DNA from 3 places in the Pedobacter sp. UYEF25 genome. Region 2 is predicted to be linked to each of the others. Evidence: riboswitches for the same ligand, from Rfam matches in the RefSeq annotation. Region 2 holds a riboswitch; each other region holds the start of a gene.
What was found. A riboswitch is a leader RNA that binds a small molecule or an ion and turns the genes downstream of it on or off. The one in region 2 is predicted to bind S-adenosylmethionine.

Region 1 (4,343 bases), on a different contig from region 2:
TAACTGGTTGTATCGTTTGCAACGAAGGAGGACCGATTGCAGCTGAATCAGACTTTCCTGTGGAGGTAATTGTTGGACCCGAGTTTATAACTGGTTCTACGCGTATGAAATCTGGTACAGCGCAAAAGATGGTGCTCAATATGCTCAGCACTACAGTTATGGTTCAACTTGGAAAAGTGGTCGGAAACAAAATGGTAGATATGCAGTTAAGTAACAACAAACTTGTAGATCGGGGAACGCAAATGGTGGCCAAAGATTTAAACATTGGCTATGGTGAAGCAGCAAATTTGTTGAGCCAGCACGGCAGTGTTCGAAAGGCGGTCGAAGCGGGAAAATAAGTTAATTTCTGATTTTTAAAATTTACGAGGTAAGATTGTAGTGCATAAGCTTCTAATTTCCATATCCGATTTCCGATCTCTCTTTCTTACTCAAGTACCAACAATAAATTACTTTGCCAATGCACGAAATTGAACCGTATTACCAGTGGAGAGACGATTATGTGTCTTCAGAAGATGAGAAATCCCCTTTCTATAACACTGAGTATTCCGAGCTATATTTTGATAAGCAAATTTATAACTTCCTCCTTCATCCCCAATGGGACGAATTTGGCTCAAATACCCTTTATCTAAAGGTGCTTTTTGTAGACTATGAACGCAGCTATGCCATTATAGAATTTATTGGCGAGTGGAATGACGCCATCAACAATGACATTATGTTACTAAAAAGAGAAATTTTGGAACTAATGGTGGATGAGGGCATTAACAAATTTATCCTAATTGGAGAAAATGTTTTAAACTTTCATGCCTCAGATGACAGCTATTATGACGAATGGTTTCAAGAAGTAGAAGACGGATGGATAGTGGGACTAAATTTTAACGATCATGTAATCAACGAGTTTAAAGACAACAACATAGATTACTATATAAATTTTGGTGGCGCTTTTGATAACTTCGCATGGAGACCGCTAAAGCCGCTTCAACTATTTAAAAAAATTGAAGAACTTTTGACAAAAAGATTAACCTAAACTACTACTTTTATATGTCGAATACTGACAAATCGGCTGTAAAATAAATCTTGCACACTGTTTGTTAATATCTTAGGCGACAATTAGAGATATAAAGGTGCTGGCAATTAAACGGCGCTTTTCAATTGATTAAAACTAATTAATACATAATAATAAAATGGATCAGCAAAATTATCAATATCAAGGCAATAGTGTTTTTGTGCAACAAGAGGGCTCTATTTCAAAAAAGTTTTTCGCAAATGTCTTTTTATGGATGTTTGTAGCGCTGTTGTTGTCAACAGTTGCTGCCTATTTATTTAGCACCAACGCTAGTTTAATGCAGTATTTATTAGATGTTAACCCTGCTACGGGCAAACCAAGCATGTCTATTTTCGGATACATCGCAATGTTTTCTCCATTAGCGCTAGTTTTACTTATGGGATTCGGATTAAGCAAACTTTCCTACCCTTCTTTAGTGGGGATTTTTGTGTTGTATTCTGTGCTAACCGGAATTAGTTTAAGCTTTATTTTACTTGCATATACCGCAGGTTCTGTTGTAAGCTGTTTCGCTGGTGCCGCAGGTATTTTCGGCATTATGGCTGTGATGGGTTATACCACAAACATAGATTTAAGCAAGTTTGGGCCTATTCTAATGGTTGGTGTTATCGCACTAGTTATTGCCATGGTGATCAATATGTTTATCCAAAGCGAGCAGTTTAGCTTATTTATGGCGTTCATCGGCATTGCCATATTTACCGCCTTAACAGCTTATGATGTACAAAAAATTAAACGTATTGGGATGGGAATTGAAGCCAGAGGGGATCAAGTTTTGCAAGTCGACACCAAAAAAATGGCCATCGTTGCCGCACTATCTCTTTATCTAGATTTCCTTAACATTTTCCTATTTCTGCTTCGTATATTTGGCGGAAGAAAATAAGCGCAATAGCAAATAAATTTTTGGCAATCGTCGAAAACAGTCGTAAAAAATAAACAGTTATAGAGCGCATCTTAGGAAGCGCTTTTTTTGTTTGCTACGATACTTTTATTATTTCTGTTTTAGCAAATTTAATTTGGTTAATCGTAGCAGATTATAACCGAATTTCAATAATGTTTTGTTAGATGTCCAAAAATTTGATAATGATACTGCGATGTGTTATTTTTGCATCGCTTATAAAGAAAGACGGAGGGATTAGAACCGCTGAAGTCTTAGCAACCTGTGCCAACAAGGTGCTACATTCTATCTCAAAAAAGAGAAAAGATAAGTTTTTAGACGTGTGAAGATGCGCCGAAGTTTTCAATAAGCATTTTGGGGTATTAAGACAAAGCGGCCAATAACTTGAAGCTGAATATGGACTTGATTGAGTTATCTTGATGCCCGATACTGGAGTCTTGCTACTTGATACTAGCTACTCAATACTATATAGATGGATATTAGAAAAGAACTTGAAAAGCGTATTTTAATTATAGATGGTGCAATGGGTACCATGATTCAGCGCTATGAGCTTACAGAAGAAGATTTCCGTGGCGAGCGTTTCGCAAATCACTCTTCCGACGTAAAGGGAAATAACGACCTGTTAAACATCACTCGCCCCGATATCATTAAAGCCATCCATCTAGAATATTTAGCTGCCGGAGCAGACATTATTGAAACAAATACCTTTAGTACGCAGCGCATTTCCATGGCCGATTATAAGATGGAAGAATTAAGTTATGAGCTTAGTTTAGAAGGTGCTAAAATTGCCAAGGCAGCTACCGCAGAATTTATGGCCCAAAATCCTGATAGAAAGTGCTTTGTAGCTGGGGCGATTGGACCAACCAACCGTACGCTTTCTCTTTCTCCTAATGTAAACGATCCGGGTTTTAGGGCAATTTCTTTTGATGAATTGGTAGATGCCTATTACGAGCAAGTTAGAGGATTGGTAGACGGAGGTTCTGATGTTCTTTTAATAGAAACCATTTTCGATACCTTAAATGCTAAGGCGGCAATTTTTGCCATTAAAAAATACGAAACTGAATTGCGCTCAAGAGAAACTCCCTCTCCTTCGGGGAGGGTTGGGGAGGGGATTGAAATCATGATTTCTGGCACCATTACAGATGCTTCGGGGAGAACACTTTCTGGGCAAACGGCAGAAGCTTTTTTAAACTCAGTAATTCATGCAAAGCCGCTTAGTATAGGTTTTAATTGTGCACTTGGGGCCAAAGATATGCGACCACATATTGAGGAACTTTCCGCGAAAGCGAACTGCTACGTATCTGCTTATCCAAACGCAGGTTTACCAAACGAGTTTGGTGCTTACGATGAGCAGCCACACGAAACAGCCCATTTGGTAGATGGTTTTATAACCTCCGGTTTTGTTAATATTGTTGGCGGTTGCTGCGGCACTACGCCAGAGCACATTAAATGCATTGCCGAAAAGGCTAAAAAAATAGCACCGAGAAAAATTCCAGAAATTACGCCTTATATGCGTTTAAGCGGTTTGGAACCTGTAACCATTACGCCAGAAAGCATTTTCGTAAATATTGGCGAGCGGACAAATATTACAGGTTCCCCAAAATTTTCTAAACTTATTCTTAGTGGTGATTATGAAGCAGCGCTTGCCGTTGCTCGTCAGCAGGTTGAAGGTGGAGCCCAAATTATTGATGTAAATATGGATGAGGGCATGTTGGATTCAGAAGCCGCCATGACCAAGTTTATGAACCTTATTGCATCAGAACCAGACATTTCTAAACTACCAATTATGGTAGACTCTTCTAAGTGGAGCGTAATAGAATGTGGGCTAAAATGCATGCAAGGAAAAGGAATCGTAAATTCTATTTCGTTAAAAGAAGGTAAAGAGCTATTTATAGAAAGTGCCAAAAAGATAATGAATTATGGTGCGGCAGTTGTGGTAATGGCTTTTGATGAGAAAGGGCAAGCAGACAGTTTTGAGCGACGTAAAGAAATTTGTCAACGAAGTTATGATGTTCTTGTAAATGAAGTTGGTTTCCCTGCAGAAGATATTATTTTCGATCCAAACATTTTAACCGTTGCCACGGGATTAGAGGAGCATAATAATTACGCGGTGGATTTTATTAAGGCAACAAAGTGGATTAAAGAAAACTTGCCTTATGCCAAAGTGAGTGGCGGTGTTTCTAATATTTCCTTTTCTTTTAGAGGAAACAATTCGGTAAGAGAAGCCATGCACTCCGCATTTTTATACCACGCCATTCAGGCTGGTTTAGATATGGGTATTGTAAATGCTGGGATGTTAGAGGTTTATCAAGAAATTCCTCCTGCATTATTAGAGCGCGTAGAAGATGTGCTGTTTAACCGCCGAGATGATGCAACCGAGCGATTGGT
Region 2 (4,343 bases):
TATCTGTTTCTATCAAAAAACCATCATGGCCGAAGTTGGACTTGATAATTGAGAGTGATGCGTCTGGAATATGGTCTGCTAAAAATTGCTGCTCACACAGAGGAAATAGTAGGTCGTTTTCTATAGCCACCACGAGTGTATTTACCTCAACACGCTTCAATGCGTCAATAACGCTCTTTCGGTTTCTACCTACATTATGACTGTCCATTGCTTTAGTCAAAAAATAGTAACTATACGCGTTGTATCTTTTTATCAGCTTTTCTCCTTGATAATTTTGATAGGAAGCTGCCCTAAATTGATCTACTTTATCGCCATCACTCTCCACCTGCGTGTTTCCATAGGCGCTAAAAGTTCTATAACTGAGCAACGCAATACTTCTTGCTGCTTTTAATCCTTTCAATCCTCCGTCAGGTTGACTTGCGTAAAATGTACGGTCGGCAGCAATGGCCAACCGTTGACTTTCATTAAACGCAATTCCCCAAGGAGAATGCACTGCATTTGTTGCAAGTAAAATTAAGTTTTCGATGGCATCGGGTTTAGAAATGCTCCACTCTAAGGCCTGTTGTCCACCCAGCGATCCACCGATTAATACTTCAATTTTAGTAATTCCTAAGTGATTGGCAAGCAATTGATGTGCCGCTACCATGTCTCTAATTGTGAAACTAGGAAAAGAAAGGTAGTAGGGTAGGCCGGTTATTGGGTTCTGACTCAACGGATTTGTACTTCCATAATGGGACCCCAACACATTTGCGCAAATGATAAAGTGATCATTAGAATTAAAAAGATTATGCGCTCCAAATAATCCGGGCCACCAGTCAAACACGTCGGCATTTGCTGTTAAGGCATGGCAAACCCAAATTACATTATTTTTTTCTTTATTTAGCTTGCCAAATGTTTGATAAGCGACTTCAAGGTTTTTTATGGTCTGGCCGCTTTCTAATCTGAAATCAGATTTATGCTGATAAAAAGAAACCTCTTTTATTTTCTGCTCGGACATATATTCGAGTTAAATTTTTATAAACAACCTTACTTTATTGCAGCAAAAGCCTGTTCAAAATCAGCCTTAATGTCGTCTATATGCTCAATTCCTACAGAGACGCGTAACGAATTCGGTTTTACTCCGGCTGCCAATTGTGCTTCATCGCTAAGTTGCTGATGAGTTGTAGCCGATGGCTGTATGATTAATGTCTTGGTATCACCCACATTTGCCAAGTGTGAAGTAAGTTTAAGATTGTCTATAAACTTAGTTGCGTTTTCTTTGGTACCATTCAACTCAAAAGACAACACCGCTCCAAATCCATTTTTTAAGTATTTTTTTGCCAGTTTATTGTATTTGCTGCTTTCTAAACCGGGATAATCGACTCCTTTGACCTGTGGATGATTTTCCAACCACGTAGCCAATTCCAAGGTATTGTCTACATGGCGCTGTACTCTGAGTGATAAAGTTTCTACACCTTGAAGTAACTGCCAGGAATTAAAAGGAGAAATGGCTGGGCCAAAATCTCTCAATCCTTCAACACGTGCGCGTATGATAAACTGAATGTTTCCAAACTGGCTATCTACACCAAATGCGTCACTAAAAACAAGACCATGGTACCCTTCTGACGGTTCAGAAAACTGTTTAAATTTTCCATTTCCCCAATTGTAATTTCCGCCATCAACAATTACGCCACCGATGCTCGTTCCATGACCGCCAATCCATTTGGTTGCAGCTTCTACAACGATGTTGGCACCATGTTCTAAAGGTTTAAAAAGATATCCTGCGGCGCCAAAAGTGTTGTCTACAATGAATGGGAGGTCGTGTTTTTTTGCGATTGCAGCAATTTTTTCAAAGTCTACTATACTGAATGAAGGATTTCCAATGGTTTCTACATAAATTGCTTTGGTTGTTTCGTTGATCTTTGCCTCAAAATCTTCTGGCTTATCAGGATCTGCAAAATCTACTTGTATCCCTAGGCGTTTAAAAGCGATTTTAAATTGATTGTAAGAGCCGCCATACAAATGAGAAGAGGATACAAAGCTATCTCCACTTTCTAAAATATTGTTCAATGCAATAAACTGAGCTGCAAGACCAGAGGCCGTGGCCAATCCAGCTACACCGCCTTCTAAAGCTGCTATTCTTTTTTCAAAAACATCAGTCGTCGGATTCATCAAACGGGTATAAATATTGCCAAACTCTTTTAGCGCAAATAAATTTGCGCCGTGTTCTGCACTTTTAAAAACAAAAGAGGTTGTTTGATATAATGGAACGGCTCTAGCACCGGTAACTGGATCTGCTTCTTGGCCTGCGTGTACTTGTAGCGTTTCGAATTTATATGACATGTTGTATCTGTTTTGCTTGTATGAATTGTTAATTATTTTTTGTTGAATTATTTCGTGTATGCGTACCTGTAAAAAGGCCTTCCAACTGGATTAGTTTACCAAAAAAGAAGATTTTTTTGTTTAAGCAGTGCAACAGCACATAAAAGGCACCCTATTGCAGAGACCAAAGAACGCAAACAGTTTCTGCGAGATGGTAAAGCCGTAAGTAAATGTTAGATCGCTTTGCGAAAAATAAATTTTATCGTCCATTAGTTGTCATTTATATTTCCAAATAACTTGTGTTACCCGGTCAGGAATTGGCACCTTCTCTTTTTTGAGGGTTGCCAGCGAGTCTAAGAGCCTGTCTCTCGTCGCTTCTTTATAAACCAACCCTTCTAAAAAAAAAGTTGATTTTTATTTGATGATTACCAAATAATATTTCAAAAGTGGGTAAAAAATATTAAACAACAAAATTTAATTTCGATTTTAATAAGATCACTAGTAAAGTGGCGGTAAAAGTTAGTTAGTGGGAGCTTCCATTTTAATTTTACCTTCAAATCATTATCTTTAGCGCGATAAAAATTTGAATTATGAAAAACGCAAAATTTATTTTTGCATCGTCTTTATTGATGTTATTTTTCTCTTTCCAAGCGTCTGCACAGTTTGGGGGCTTGAAAGATAAATTGTTGAAAGTTGGTGCGGCCAAAGGCGCAAAAATGCTAGGTGTAGATAATCTACTAAAGCAGCCCGCAGCCATTTCTACCAATTTTAATGATGTTGATAGAACTGGTGAACAATTGCCTGATTTCTTTAAAAACGTCAACACTCAACCGCTATATTTGTTACCTAAAGCACCAGATGGCGGCTTTTATCTTTGTGAAGGTTTTTACGAAATGACGAATAAAAGTTATTGTCTCCATGCTGGCACCTATGGCCCGTCTGCAGGAGACGGCTACATGTTTGCGCCACTGCTTGGGCCGAAAAATGAAATTGTTACCATTATTCTAAAGAGCGCAGAAAAACACCCTGAAGTTCAACAACATGACATTCAGGCACTGCTCTGGGCTATTATAGCAAGGACAAAATTTAGTGATTACTCGGGCACGATTAAGGTAACCGCGCTAAAGTTATTAACCACAAAACAACTTACCATGTTAGAAGGTGGTGCGTTGGGTATTTTGCCTTTTGATTTGATGCAAAAAGCAAAGGATCAGCTCCCACAGGGTTTGCAAACTGTTTTTGAGGCAGAAAATAGCATTCGGCAGCTCGTAGCTTCTGGCAATTACACTTACGCAGAGATGGAAAAATATGCCATTCTTGCTGGCATGGCTCCAATTAGAGCAGACGTACCGAGCGGCATTTGGAGTAAACATCCAGATGGTTACTATGTAAGATACATTCCGTCTGGCTATTCGATAACTAAGGTTCAGATCTACGTGCCCAAAGCGCTTCTGTTAGATGGAAAAAAACTTATTTATGATGCCACAAATGACATCGCGTGCCCCGCAAATACCGGCGCACAACGTTTGGTCCAAACCAATGAACCCATTAATCCTGATTACAACCTTAAACTTATTACGATTTGTTATCCGGAAAAGTGATCGGAAATTGGCAAACAAAATAAAACTGGTTTAATTATGAGATTAGTGTAAGCTTCGTAAATTTATATTTTGGCTGGTTTGACACGCGTGCTGCTCTAGTCATTTGTTAAGAAAAAATGGCCCAATAAAGCGATGGCAATAATGTCTTTAGCGGGAATACGTGCCCAAAAGCTATTTAAATTGGATCCAAAAATCAAATTCAAAAAATTGCTGTTTGAGAAGAGTGCTATTCCTTTAATCTGATAGCGCTTGCTCTAAATCAGCTATCAAATCATCTATGTGCTCTAAACCAACGGAAACACGAATAAGATTCTTTGGCGTTTTGCTTTCTGGACCTTCAATAGAATAACGATGCTCAATTAAACTTTCTACTCCGCCAAGACTCGTTGCTTGTGCAAATAACTTTACTTTGTTAATCATTTTATTTGCAGATCTCTCGCC
Region 3 (4,343 bases), on a different contig from region 2:
TTCTGATGAAGTAGTGGTTTCTGGTTTTAAATCTCTGTTAAGATCTGTGGTAGATGCCGTAAGCTGAGGAGACCCAGCGAATGGCGCTCCAAACGAATAGGTATTTATCAAGCGATAAGGATCGGCATCTTTACCCACTTTAGACCATCCGCCACGTATTTTAGCATAATTTAACACCTCACTCTTAATATTTAACGCCTCTGTAAGTATTAAACCTCCGTTGAATGATGGATAGAAATAAGATCTATTTTGTGCCGGCAAGGTTGATGACCAATCGTTACGAGCGGTTACATTTATAAAAAGATAGCTTTTGAAACCAAATTGAGCTGAAGCATACTCGCTGAAAGATTTAAGTTTACTATAATTATTTGAAGAAGTTAAAGGATCCCTTGAATTACTAAGCGTATATAATTTTGCTACGGCCAACCTGGGGGCACTCTGATCGTTTTGCTCTATGTAACGTGAACGAATATTGCCTCCTAATAAAACCTCTAAACTAAAATCATTATTTAATTGCTTATTATAATTCAGCGTCGCATCAGTATTGCTTTCGCCTACTGTGAAAGCACTTTCTGTGTAAGAACCAAAAGGGCTACCATTTGTGCCATAAGCAATTTTTATTTTACGACGATCATTGTAATAATCAGTTCCTGTACGAAAGTTAAAATTCAGCCCATCAATTATTTTATAATCTAAACTAATGCTTCCAATTATTCTGTTTCTGTTTTGAGAAACTGTATTTTCATAAGCTACCCAGTAAGGGTTGCTATAATAGCTATTGTTCCAATTAAAGGTATTTCCGTTTTCATCTAAATAGTTCTTCAATTGGTTGACATCAACCTGTCTGCCAAACCACGTAAACTGAAGCATGGTACTTGTTGCTCTAGACCCACCTGTTCCAGGTAAATTATCAGAACTAAGTTTGCTATAATTTGCATGTGCAGTAAGGCTTAATTTCGGTGTTACACGTAAGGTAGTGTTTAACAAAAATGAATTCTTTCCTTGTCCCGAATTTGGAATAATCCCTTCTTGCTTTAAGTTATTATAGGATAAACGATAATCAAATTTTTCACCTGCATCTTCAACAGAAATTCCGTTAGATAAGGAATAGCCCTTTTCAAAAAAGTCTCTAACATTATCTGGATGTGCTTCAAAAGGAACTGCAACGCCTTTTGAGAAAAACTGTGGAATCAATCTTCCATCTAATCTTGGGCCCCAACTTTCATCTACACCATCATTTACACCGGCTCCTTTTCCGTCAACATAGCTAAACTTACCTTCAGACCCCTGGCCGAATTCATTTTGGTATTTCGGAAGTGTTAACAAACGCTCTAATACTGCATTAGAATTTAGCGAAATACCTAACCCTTTCTTTGATTTTCCTGACTTTGTTTTTATAATAATGACACCCGCAGCTGCCCTCGAACCATACAGCGCTGCCGCATTGGGACCTTTTAAAACGCTTATTGATTCAATGTCGTTTGAATTTATATCGGAAATAGTGTTCGCATAATCTCTTGCCCCTGCAGAATTATTTTGTGAGTTATCTACCGGAATTCCATCTACCACAAAAAGCGGTTGATTATTTCCAGAGATGGAGGTTTCGCCACGGATAACCACACGAGAGGAACCCATATCTCCCTGACTATTGGTTACCCGAACACCCGCCACCTTACCAGCAAGTGCATTTACTAAATTGGTCTCTTTGGCTTCGGCCAAACTTTCGCCTTTCAGCTCTTGCACCGCATAGCCTAAAGATTTCTTTTGTTTGGAAATACCTAGCGCGGTAACCACAACCTCATCTAGCGCATTGCTGCTTTCTGTTAGAATTACACTTAAATTTTTAGTGTTCTCAGCTACTTCAATTTCTCTGGATAAATAACCGACGTATGAAAAAACCAATGTGGCTTTTCCTTTTATTGATATACTAAACAACCCACTATTGTTGGTATTGGTTGTTTGCTTTGTTCCCTTAATTAAGACAGAAACACTCGGCATTGTTTCGCCGTTTGTACTTTTAACGGTGCCCGATATAACGATATCTTGGGCATAACTAAATTGTGAAAGCAACAGTAAAAAGCATAGTACTGAAAGCTTAATGTTCTTAAACATAATTGAGATTAATTAATGATTGGTTTTTAAATAGATGTTAAAAATTTGGGCAAAAAAGTCCCATCTCGCCCTTGGGCAACTATTTTTTCAACACATGAATAATTATTTATTTTAAAATGAAAGAATCGGTATTTGAGGCTTGTTAAATCAACAAATACCGCAACGCATTCGGATGGCTATATAGGCTCTTGAAATACCTATATGAATTATTTGTTTTTTGTGAGTTTTTCCCATTTAATTTTATTTAAAAATAAATCATTCCCCCTATCCATTATTAAAAAAATGCGTTTACAAAAAAAGCACTCCCTGTAAAATCAGAAGTGCTCTCATATATATTATTAATAATATTGTCGCATTCAACTGACTTAACTATCCCAAAAACTTTGGGATGGAATTAGCACCGCGTCCTGAATGATCGGTTGCTAAGGTTTCATCGGGCCATTCCCTCCACCTTTCTTGATAAGCATTTCAAAATAACTGGGGCAAATATAGGATAAAAATTAAATAACTACTAAATCCATAGATTTTATTTGGAATATTTTTTTTGTTCCTATACTTGATGCGTATCTTCGCGGAATAAATTTATAGACCAATGATCTTATGAAGATAAAAACACTATTATATTTGCTACTTGCAACATCACTCTCGCAAAACCTTTATGCTCAAATACAAACGAATAACGAAACTAAGATTAAAAACACTTTCATTTTAAACGGAACCTGGCGAGGCGTATTTACTATTAAAACTGGAGTTGAAGTTCCTTTTAATTTTGAAATTGACGCTAAAAATACAGCCCAGCAACACATTACCTTTTTAAATGCTGAAGAACGTTTTGATGGTGGAATTGTACAACAAACCACAGATTCTGTTTTCGTTAAGCTTAGTCAGTTTGATAATGAACTTGCTTTTAAAATACAAGGCGATTCTTTAGTTGGTTCGTTTAGAAAACAAGATGGATCTGGCAAATCAATGCCTGTTACTGCAACCAAAAATGTAAGTTATCGCTTTAAACCTTCAGGAAAAATGCCAGAAGCAAATTTCTCTGGCACCTATGAGGTAACATTTAAATCAACCGCCGGAAAAGATGAAAATGCGGTAGGAATATTTAAGCAAAATGGAAACAAAATAACTGGAACCTTTCTTCGTGTTAGTGGTGATGCACGTTATTTGGAAGGACTTGTAGAAGGCAATTCATTTTACTTATCTAGTTTTATCGGATTAAATCCATATTACTATAAAGGTACTTTTTCAAAAGACGGAACGATAACCGGCGAAGTAGTTCGCGCAATAGGCAACACTGGTTTTAGCGGAAAGCAAAATCAAAATGCTGCTTTGCCAGATGTGAATAAACTCACCTTCTTAAAAGACGGCTACAAAACATTAAACTTTTCTTTTCCCGAAGTTAACGGGAAACAGATTTCTTTAAGCGATAAAAAGTTTAAAAATAAGGTGGTTATTTTAACGATAACCGGGACTTGGTGCCCAAACTGTATGGATGAAGCATCTTTTATTGCACCTTGGTATGTAAAAAATCGAGATCGCGGCGTTGAAGTAATCAGTCTACACTACGAGCGTAAATTAGATTCTGCTTACGTACGTACCGCATTAACTAGATTTCGCGAAAAGTATGCCATTGAATACGACCAAGTAATTGCAGGCACTGCCAATGTGGAGTCAGTTAATAAAACTTTGCCCGCATTAAACAACTTCTCATCCTTTCCAACTACCATTATTTTAAATAAAAAAGGTGAGGTTGCACAAATACATACCGGTTATAGTGGGCCAGCTACTGGAAAGCACTATACAGATTTTGTTAAGGAGTTTAACGAAGAAATTGATACCTTACTTGCACAATAGCGATGTTTGATTATTTAAAATAGACCTTATTTAAAACTGGTTCGTGTTTTGATAAAAGGGAAAGATGAAATTAATACTATCGCTATTATTTGCAGTTGTTGTATCGACAGGATATGCTCAGAATGCTGAAACCAATGCGCTAAAAATTACGATCACCAACATTAAAAAGGTTAAGGGAACTGTAGAACTTGGAATATATAACAACCCAAAAGTCTTTTTGGACAAAGACAAAGCGTTTAAAAATCTTTCAGAAAAAGTAACTGCAGGTACAGTAACGTTTTTCATTAATGGCCTAGAAAAAGGAGATTATGCTATCGCACTCTATCAAGATGTAAACTCCGACCACGAATGCAATATGAATTTCCTTGGAATTC

Region 1: it holds a riboswitch for S-adenosylmethionine, as region 2 does, so the genes downstream of both, metH (methionine synthase) here and ACVWYG_RS18370 (O-acetylhomoserine aminocarboxypropyltransferase/cysteine synthase family protein) in region 2, are expected to answer to the same signal.
Region 3: it holds a riboswitch for S-adenosylmethionine, as region 2 does, so the genes downstream of both, ACVWYG_RS16310 (SusC/RagA family TonB-linked outer membrane protein) here and ACVWYG_RS18370 (O-acetylhomoserine aminocarboxypropyltransferase/cysteine synthase family protein) in region 2, are expected to answer to the same signal.

Annotation. Positions count from the first base shown of each region.
Region 1 covers NZ_JBSSEL010000005.1:27,012-31,354, forward strand. Annotated here, with positions in the region: gene murQ (N-acetylmuramic acid 6-phosphate etherase) at 1-338, shown strand, start outside; gene ACVWYG_RS06625 (hypothetical protein) at 458-1,024, shown strand; gene ACVWYG_RS06630 (Bax inhibitor-1/YccA family protein) at 1,182-1,940, shown strand; SAM riboswitch class I at 2,169-2,268, shown strand; gene metH (methionine synthase) at 2,428-4,343, shown strand, end outside.
Region 2 covers NZ_JBSSEL010000030.1:14,082-18,424, forward strand. Annotated here, with positions in the region: gene ACVWYG_RS18365 (homoserine O-acetyltransferase family protein) at 1-997, opposite strand, end outside; gene ACVWYG_RS18370 (O-acetylhomoserine aminocarboxypropyltransferase/cysteine synthase family protein) at 1,027-2,322, opposite strand; SAM riboswitch class I at 2,579-2,689, opposite strand; gene ACVWYG_RS18375 (hypothetical protein) at 2,892-3,902, shown strand; gene ACVWYG_RS18380 (trans-sulfuration enzyme family protein) at 4,137-4,343, opposite strand, start outside.
Region 3 covers NZ_JBSSEL010000021.1:12,766-17,108, reverse strand. Annotated here, with positions in the region: gene ACVWYG_RS16310 (SusC/RagA family TonB-linked outer membrane protein) at 1-2,112, opposite strand, end outside; SAM riboswitch class I at 2,475-2,578, opposite strand; gene ACVWYG_RS16305 (peroxiredoxin family protein) at 2,713-3,969, shown strand; gene ACVWYG_RS16300 (DUF2141 domain-containing protein) at 4,034-4,343, shown strand, end outside.